2 regions of the Sutcliffiella cohnii genome follow, and region 2 is predicted to be linked to the other one. Evidence: riboswitches for the same ligand, from Rfam matches in the RefSeq annotation. Region 2 holds a riboswitch; the other holds the start of a gene.

Region 1 (4,350 bases), 400 kb from region 2:
GCACTATTATACGTAAATATACACTTATAAAAGGGCAAAAGCACATGCTACTCTCTCTGCCGGTACAATTTGGAGGTTCTACAAACTTTACACACTAGGAAAGAAAAAAAACTAAGCAACAAGCCCATATTCAGCCGCCACGGCCATGAATATGGGCTAAATATTTGTATACAAGTTTTGCAATTGCCTGGAAGATTGGGCTATTAATAGTTAAAGCTAATTATCGTTCCATAACCTATTATACGTTTACTTTTTGCACTTCGCTTTCACCTAGTTTAAACGCAACATGAAGCGCCTCTACTGCTTTTACCATCGCACCTTCATCCACGACAGTAGATACTTTTATTTCTGACGTACTAACCATTTTCACATGAATCCCTTCCGTAGCTAAAACATGGAACATTTCAGCTGCTACTCCTGGATTAGAGACCATTCCAGAACCTACGATGGAAACTTTCGCCAATTTACTTTCTTGTTCAATATGGGAAAAAGCTAATTTCTCTTTATTTTGCTCTAGCACATAGATTGTATTTTCAACGTCTTTCGTTTTTACTGAGAAGGAAATATTTGAGCCATCTCTATCTAAACTTGATTGGATAATAATATCTACATCAATATTATTTTTAGCTAGCGTTGTAAATATTGTCGATAATGTATGTAATTCATTTGGCAAACCACATACCGTTACTTTTGTAATTTGATCTTCAAACGCAATTCCTCTTACTACTAAACTATTTTCCATCGATACTTCCTCCTCAATAATCGTTCCGTCTTCTTCTTCCATACTCGACCTAACTACAAGCTTTACACCATAATTTTTTGCAAATTCTACTGCTCGTGGATGTAACACTCCAGCACCTAAGTTTGCTAGCTCAAGCATTTCATCGTATGAGACTGAGTACAACTTTCTTGCTTCTTTAACAAACCTTGGATCTGTAGTATATACTCCTGTAACATCTGTATATATATCACACTTTTCAGCCGAAAGAGCGGCAGCTAACGCCACAGCTGTCGTATCAGATCCACCTCTTCCTAGAGTTGTAATCTCGTTATTTTCGGAAATCCCTTGAAATCCTGCAACAATAACTACTTTGTTATTATTTAAATGTTCTTGAACATTTTTCGTTTCAATATTAGTGATTCTTGCATTACCGTGAATTGGCTCGGTACGGATTCCAGCTTGCCAACCCGTTAAGGAAACAGCATCAAATCCTCTCGTTTGTAAGGCCATTGATAATAAAGAAATCGTTATTTGTTCACCTGTCGTTAGTAACATATCCATGTCTCGTTTACTTGGATGCGGATTTATTTCGCTAGCTAAAGAAACGAGCTGATCCGTCGTTTTTCCCATAGCAGAGACGACTACCACTACTCTATTCCCCTGTTCCACTTCTGCAATAACTCTATTTGCTACATTTTGAATTTTTTCAACTGAACCAACCGATGTTCCTCCAAATTTTTGTACAATGATTGCCATTCTAATCATCCCTTTTTTATTTATTTTGCCTACACCATGTAGCCAGGATTAAATCATAATGAGAAAGATTAGAGGTGTATTTTTTGGCTATAAAAACAAAAAAAACAGCAATGAGCTATATTCTCATTGCTGTGATCCGTTTATGCTAAAAAACTGTCACCGCGTGAGATAGCTCTCCAGATAGTAATATCCATCTGACAATCCTACATTTATTAAATGTAGAACCAGCAAAAAAGACAGTAGAGTTCTTTTTCGCTTCGGCGATCCTCCCCTTTCTGTAATGTTCTCAGAAGCTCTATCTTCTCCCATTACATACTATTAGAGTTCGCACCTCTATCTTCACTTCGTGTTTGAAGTGTACATTATGAAATTAATGTTGATTATAACAGACTATTATATATGAGACAATAGTTTATTCATTAAACTTATTATAAATATCTTCTGCTATTTTTAGCGGGACTCCCGCTTCTCTTATTTCATCTACAGTCGCTTCTTTTATTTTTGCTATGGAACCGAAATGTTTTAATAGTGTTTTTTTACGTTGTGCCCCTACTCCAGGAATATCGTCTAACATTGATTGAAATGCGTTCTTACTTCGAAGCTGACGATGGAATGTAATCGCGAATCTGTGTACTTCTTCTTGAATTCGTTGTAATAAATAAAACTCTTGGCTATTACGCCCTAGAGGCACTAAATCAAAATTTTCCCCGGCAATTAACTCACTAGTTCGATGCTTTTCATCTTTCGCTAAACCGACGACTGGTGTGAATAAATTAAGTTCATTTTCCAACACATCGCGTACAGCACCGATATGACCTTTACCACCATCAATAATAATTAAGTCTGGTAGCGGTAAGCTCTCTTTAAGTGCTCTCGTGTACCTTCTGCGAACAACCTCTCGCATCGATTCATAGTCATCAGGCCCTTGTACACTTTTAATTTTATATTTTCGATATTCCCTTTTTTCGGCCTTTCCGTCGATAAATACGACCATTGCAGATACAGGGTCTGTTCCTTGAATGTTAGAGTTATCGAAGGCCTCAATACGATGCGGTGTACGAATTCCTAATTTCTCCCCTAAGTTTTCAACGGCTTTTATCGTTCTTTCTTCGTCCCGTTCAATAAGAGAGAACTTCTCTTGCAACGCTACTTTCGCATTTTTACTTGCAAGATCTACTAACTGTTTCTTTTTCCCTCGCTGTGGTTTTAATATTGTCGTTTCTAATAGCTTACTTGCTAACTCACCGTCAATTTCATTTGGCAACAGCACTTCTTTTGGGATGAAATGGTTAACTTTCGAATAAAACTGCCCTAAATATGTTAAAAAATCTTCCTCTGGTTCGTTATAAATTGGAAATAAAGATACATCTCTTTCTAGCAACTTCCCTTGACGAATAAAAAATACTTGTACACACATCCAACCTTTATCTACCGAGTACCCAAAAACGTCACGATCCACAAAATCGGTCATTTCCATCTTTTGCTTTTCCATAGTAGCTTCTATACTTAGCACTTGGTCACGATATTCTTTCGCTCGTTCAAAATCTAAAGCTTCAGCAGCTAGATTCATTTTCTCTGTTAGCTCTTTTTTAATTTCTTTATAGCCGCCATTTAAAAACCTAACAATTTCCTCTACCATTTCTTTATTCGTTTGTTCCGAAACTGATTCTACACAAGGAGCTAAACATTGGCCAATATGATAATATAAGCAAACTCTATCGGGTAATGTGGAACATTTTCGTAATGGATAAATTCTGTCTAGCAGTTTCTTTGTTTCATTTGCTGCTTGGACGTTTGCATATGGACCAAAGTATTTTCCTTTATCCTTCTTTACTTTCCTCGTAATAATTAAACGTGGATGGCGCTCTGCTGTAATTTTTATAAAAGGGTAACGTTTATCATCTTTAAGCAAAACGTTATACTTTGGGTTATGTTTTTTTATTAAATTCATCTCGAGGATTAACGCCTCAATATTAGAAGAAGTTACGATATATTCAAAATCAACTATTTCATTTACTAGTCTTAACGTTTTTCCGTCGTGAGATCCTGTAAAATAAGATCGAACTCTATTTTTTAATACCTTTGCTTTACCAACATAAATCACTGTACCTTGGTGATCTTTCATTAAATAACATCCTGGTTGGTCAGGCAAAATGGATAGCTTTTCTTTTAGCAATGTATTCAATTTTCCTCACCCTCCAGTTTATATGTTTCCATCGTATATTTTATCATATAGTTTCCATTAGTTCATTTTTTCATTTTTGGATTATCGACAATTATTTCCCAAGAAATGAATTTTGTCGAACAAAGGCATAGAAAAAGGCTTAGTGCATTTTCACTAAGCCCTTTTCATATTATTAAAGGTGTTTGTTTAAAAGTTCAGCTAATGCTTCTTTCGGTTGGAAACCAACTGTTTTATCAACAACTTCACCATTTTTTAATACTAATAGTGTTGGGATGCTCATTACACCAAACTTACCAGCTGTTTCTTGGTTTTCATCCACATCAACCTTTACGATTTTCACTTTGTCACCCATATCTGTATCAAGCTCTTCTAATACAGGAGCAATCATTTTACAAGGTCCGCACCAAGGTGCCCAAAAGTCAGCTAATACTACACCTTCAGCTGTTTCTTGTGCGAAAGTTTGATCTGTTGCATTTGTAATTGCCATAATAAAATTCCTCCCAAATAAAAAAATGATTTAATTTTGGTTAATATTTCTTTACACGTTAGAGTATAGCATTATCTTTTATGTATATGCTATTTTTTTGCTTGCTTTATTAGTTTTTCCAATTGAAAATAAAACATGCTGCGATTTTCTCGCAGCATTTAGAAGTTAGGATGTCACTAATAATTTTTTAAACTCTTCTGT
Region 2 (4,350 bases):
TTTCTATGAATACGTTTACAATTTCACCCTAGCTTTTCTTCTATTTTTAAAATCGCACAAAAAACATTATATTAAAATAATGTTTTTATTTAAATAAGAATCATAATTTTTACATTCCAAACCTTGTTGAAATATACATTTTAAGTAAAACTATAGTAAAAAAAGCGTTAGAATTTTACATTCTAACGCTTCATTTTTATATTTATATATTAAGCCTTAACAGCTTTAAAACTAAATCCAATAATAATGAATGCAACTAGCACAACAGCTAATCCTAGTAGAGTGCTACCTGTTAGTCCTAATACAATGTACCCAACAGCTGCAACTGCTGCACTAATTAACGCATACGGTAATTGTGTAAGAACATGATCAATATGGTTACTATTCGCACCAGTAGATGAAAGAATAGTTGTATCGGATATTGGTGAACAGTGGTCTCCGAACACAGCTCCTGCTAGTACTGCTGCTAGTGCTGGTAATAGTAACTCTATATCCGTAACTACTGCAATTTGTGCTGCAATCGGTAATAGAAGTCCGAACGTTCCCCAAGAAGTCCCTGTTGCGAATGCTGTAAAACCTGCTACTAAGAAAATAATGATTGGTAACCAAGCAATATTCATATTAGATTCTTGAATTCTATCAGCCAAATACGTTCCTGTTTCTAGATCAGAAATTAATCCTGTAATAGACCAAGCTAACAATAGAATATACACTGCAGGTAACATTGCTTTTACTCCTGCTACTACTACTTTACCGAATAAGTTCCCTTGAACTTCACCTTTAGATGATTGTAGGGCAAATAACACAAACGTTACAATTAGAGCAAATATACCACCATAAAATAGTGCTGCTGATGGATCTGTGTTTTCAAATATTGCTAAAATAGAAGTGTCACCTTCTGAAGCTGTATATCCTGTCCAGAACATCGCTGCTACTACTCCAACCATTAAAGCAATAATTGGCCATAAAAGGCTACCTACTTTACCTTTTTCACTTACAGGTAAATCTTCTGTGAATTCACCTGGTACTGTTTTTGTTGAGTCAACTAGTTCTCCTGTTTCCATCGCACGAGTTTCGTGAGTTTTCATTGCACCGATATTAACGTTAAAGTACGCAACTAAAAATACCATTAGAAGAGCAGAAAAAACATATAAGTTCATCGGAATCATTTGCATAAATGCGCTCAACCCAGTGTACTCTGTTACGTTCAACGTTATGAAAATACCACCTAATGTTGCGATAATATAAGCACCCCAGCTAGAAATGGGAGCAATAACACAAATAGGAGCAGAAGTGGAATCAATTAAATAAGCTAATTTCGCACGAGATACTTTATAACGATCAGTAATTGGACGACTAATTTGACCAACTGCTAAACTATTAAAATAATCATCAATAAAAATAACAATTCCTAAAATAACCGTTAAAAACTTAGAGCCTCTACGTGATTTAATTCTTTTCGCAGCCCACTCACCAAATGCAACGCTACCGCCAGAAACAGATATAAACGCAGTTATAATTCCTAAAAAGATAATGAATACTAAAATATAAACATACCAAAGATCGGTGAAAACGGCTAAAAAGGACTGCAAGATTCTTTCAACTGTCCCAATCGGATGAAATCCAGCCAAAAGCAAAGCGGACGCTAGAATACCAACACCAAGCGAAATCAAAACTCTTCTAGTTAATATAACCATTAGTATCGCAAGGACAGGTGGTATTAATGAGTAAATAGTACCTTCCATAATAAAAAACCTCCTAAAATTGTTGTAATTTGTCGAAACAAACGGCACAAATTTAGAAGGCTTTTGAACATAAAAAAGTAACGATAGAAAATAACTATCATTACTTTGTAATGTATGTTATCCTCCATCCGATCAGTAGCCCTCCATTATGTTTTCCGTTCGCTCCGGACATAATGACAGTGTTATCCTTTTTCAAGATAACCCCAGCAAAATAGTTTGACAGACTATTTCACTTCGGCAAAGCATCCTTTCAACAACTATCAACGGGAGTCACCCTCCAGTAGTTTACTCTTATGCTATGCAACCTCTACCTCATCGTATGATAAGGGCGTATAAAATTTTCTATCTATTACTCTAACATATGTTACTATATTAAACAATAGAAATTTATTCCTTCTTGTCTTCTACTTCTTCCACCTCTTCTATCGGCACAGAAACTGGTGGCATCATCCCCCCACCATGCTGATAAAAGTTTGGAACTTTTCCTTTTTCATAGTGCATAATAATTGGAACATCTTGTTGCACAGTCGTTATTCCAGTAGAAAACGGAATAATAACTTGTACGTGGACTTCAATATGGATAGAAACTTCTATCCAAGCATTGTTAATTCCCATATCAATAACATTGGTTTTTACGTTTGCACTTACATCACCAATTGGTAAAAAGCGCACTGGAATTTTCGGTCCTAAGTTACCTAATAGGGCATTGTTTGTTGCTGCTCCTAAAGGAATATGAAAAACGATACCCGGAGAATTCTCATTTGTTTCTATTTCTATATCAGACGGTAATTCCAACGTTTCCAATTCTCCGTTTCCAATGTCTCGTAAGTAACGTTCAATTACGTTTACTGTTTCCGCCTGAACCCGTAATACTTGTTCTGGGCTAAAGGAAATACGATCTCCATCATGAGTAACAGAAAAATTTGATTCTTGGTTTAAACTATTGACTATCTTTTTATTTATAGCATTGTTAATTACCATTGTACTAATTCGTCTCGTTTGTGATTCTGCATAGGTGATTAATGCAGGCTCGATTCCTTTATTGACGATGTATAGTCCAGCTACTGTTGAAAATATAAAAAATACGAATGAAAGTAAAAATACGTAGCGAAATGGTAATGGCCCTCTACGTGGTCGCATTCTACGAAACTTAGCCACACTCTTCCCCCCTTACAAGCTATATGTATGCAAGCTTGGGTTAAGATAGGCTATCTTTCTAAATTTTTTTAGCTTACTGCTTCTTGTTGATCTTCTAAATCGCAATTTATAATCGTGATGCTCAATATATTTTTTAAGTTCACATCAAAAGGAGTGTCTAATAGAACACCGTCTTTTTCTATTATTCGTACAATCGGACGTTCTGTCATATCTTTGTTTTGACCAACGACAATACCTTTACTACCGTCACTTAGTTCTAGCGTTAATCCATTCGGATAAATCGCTACAGACTTTCTAAACGCTTCTATTATTTCTTTATCAAAAAGACTACCGGATCCCGAATATAGTATTTCTAACCCTTCATGCGGCAACATTGCATTTCGATACACTCTATGAGATGTACATGCGTCAAACACATCTGCTACAGCTAATATTTTCCCGAACAAATGAATATCGTCCTTCTTTAATCCTCTTGGATAGCCACTGCCGTTTAACCTTTCATGATGTTGGAACGCACAATGAGCAACTAACATCGGAATTGTATGCATATTACGTAATAAGTCATACCCTTTCGTCGTATGGCTTTTCATCATTTTAAACTCTTCGCTCGTTAACTTTCCTGGTTTATGTAAAATTTCTTTCGGAATTAGCATTTTCCCAATATCATGCATAATGCCTCCGAGTCCTAACGTTTCTAATTCTTTTGAAGATAGACCTAATTTTAAGCCAATAGAAAGTGCATAAACCGTTACATTTAAAGAATGAGTGAATACGTAATTATCATGTATATAAATATCGGTTAATAGTGATGCTACTTCTTCATTATTTTTCATATCGGTAATAATATTTTGAATAAGCTCTCTAAACTTTTTGGAAGATTGATCTAACATAAATTTTTTACTTAATGTTAAATCTTTCATCTCATTAAAGGTGGAAACAATCGTCTCCATTGCTTCTTTTCTTACAGGTTCTGAAATCATGCTAGGTGTGTGAATATCACTAGTCCTAGAATCTTCTATGTATACGTATGTTACGTGAAGAGTTTCTAGCGTCGAGATCATTCTTTTTGTAATCGGGATACCACTACTTAATAGTATCCTCCCTTTGTCGTTATAAATCGACTTTGCCAGTTTCATTCCTGGCTTAATTGACTTCGTAGGTAATAATCTCATGATTTCTCCTATCTAGTTCGACAAAATTTTTATTTCTACTACCATTATATATAATTCTAGAAAATTTACATTGTTATTTAAAAATTTTCTCCAATTATTCTTAAAAATTTTTCAAAATACTTTGTACATTTTTTAAGGATAGTGTTAAGTTAGGGAATCATATTTAATTGTATGAGAGCAGACTTTTACTTTCATGCAAAAAAAGGAAGGGAATAAAGATCCCTTCCTCCGTTAGAGTAGTCGATATTTTTATACCATTTTCAGTAGTGCGTCTT

Evidence for each region. A riboswitch is a leader RNA that binds a small molecule or an ion and turns the genes downstream of it on or off. The one in region 2 is predicted to bind lysine.
Region 1: another riboswitch for lysine. It lies ahead of BC6307_RS16590 (aspartate kinase); the one in region 2 lies ahead of BC6307_RS18745 (Na+/H+ antiporter NhaC family protein).

The regions. Positions count from the first base shown of each region.
Region 1 covers NZ_CP018866.1:3,307,194-3,311,543, forward strand. Annotated here, with positions in the region: gene BC6307_RS16590 (aspartate kinase) at 239-1,477, opposite strand; lysine riboswitch at 1,639-1,821, opposite strand; gene uvrC (excinuclease ABC subunit UvrC) at 1,890-3,662, opposite strand; gene trxA (thioredoxin) at 3,835-4,149, opposite strand; gene BC6307_RS16605 (electron transfer flavoprotein subunit alpha/FixB family protein) at 4,315-4,350, opposite strand, start outside.
Region 2 covers NZ_CP018866.1:3,708,635-3,712,984, forward strand. Annotated here, with positions in the region: gene BC6307_RS18745 (Na+/H+ antiporter NhaC family protein) at 210-1,745, opposite strand; lysine riboswitch at 1,874-2,063, opposite strand; gene yunB (sporulation protein YunB) at 2,133-2,903, opposite strand; gene BC6307_RS18755 (HD-GYP domain-containing protein) at 2,972-4,075, opposite strand; gene BC6307_RS18760 (YunC family protein) at 4,325-4,350, opposite strand, start outside.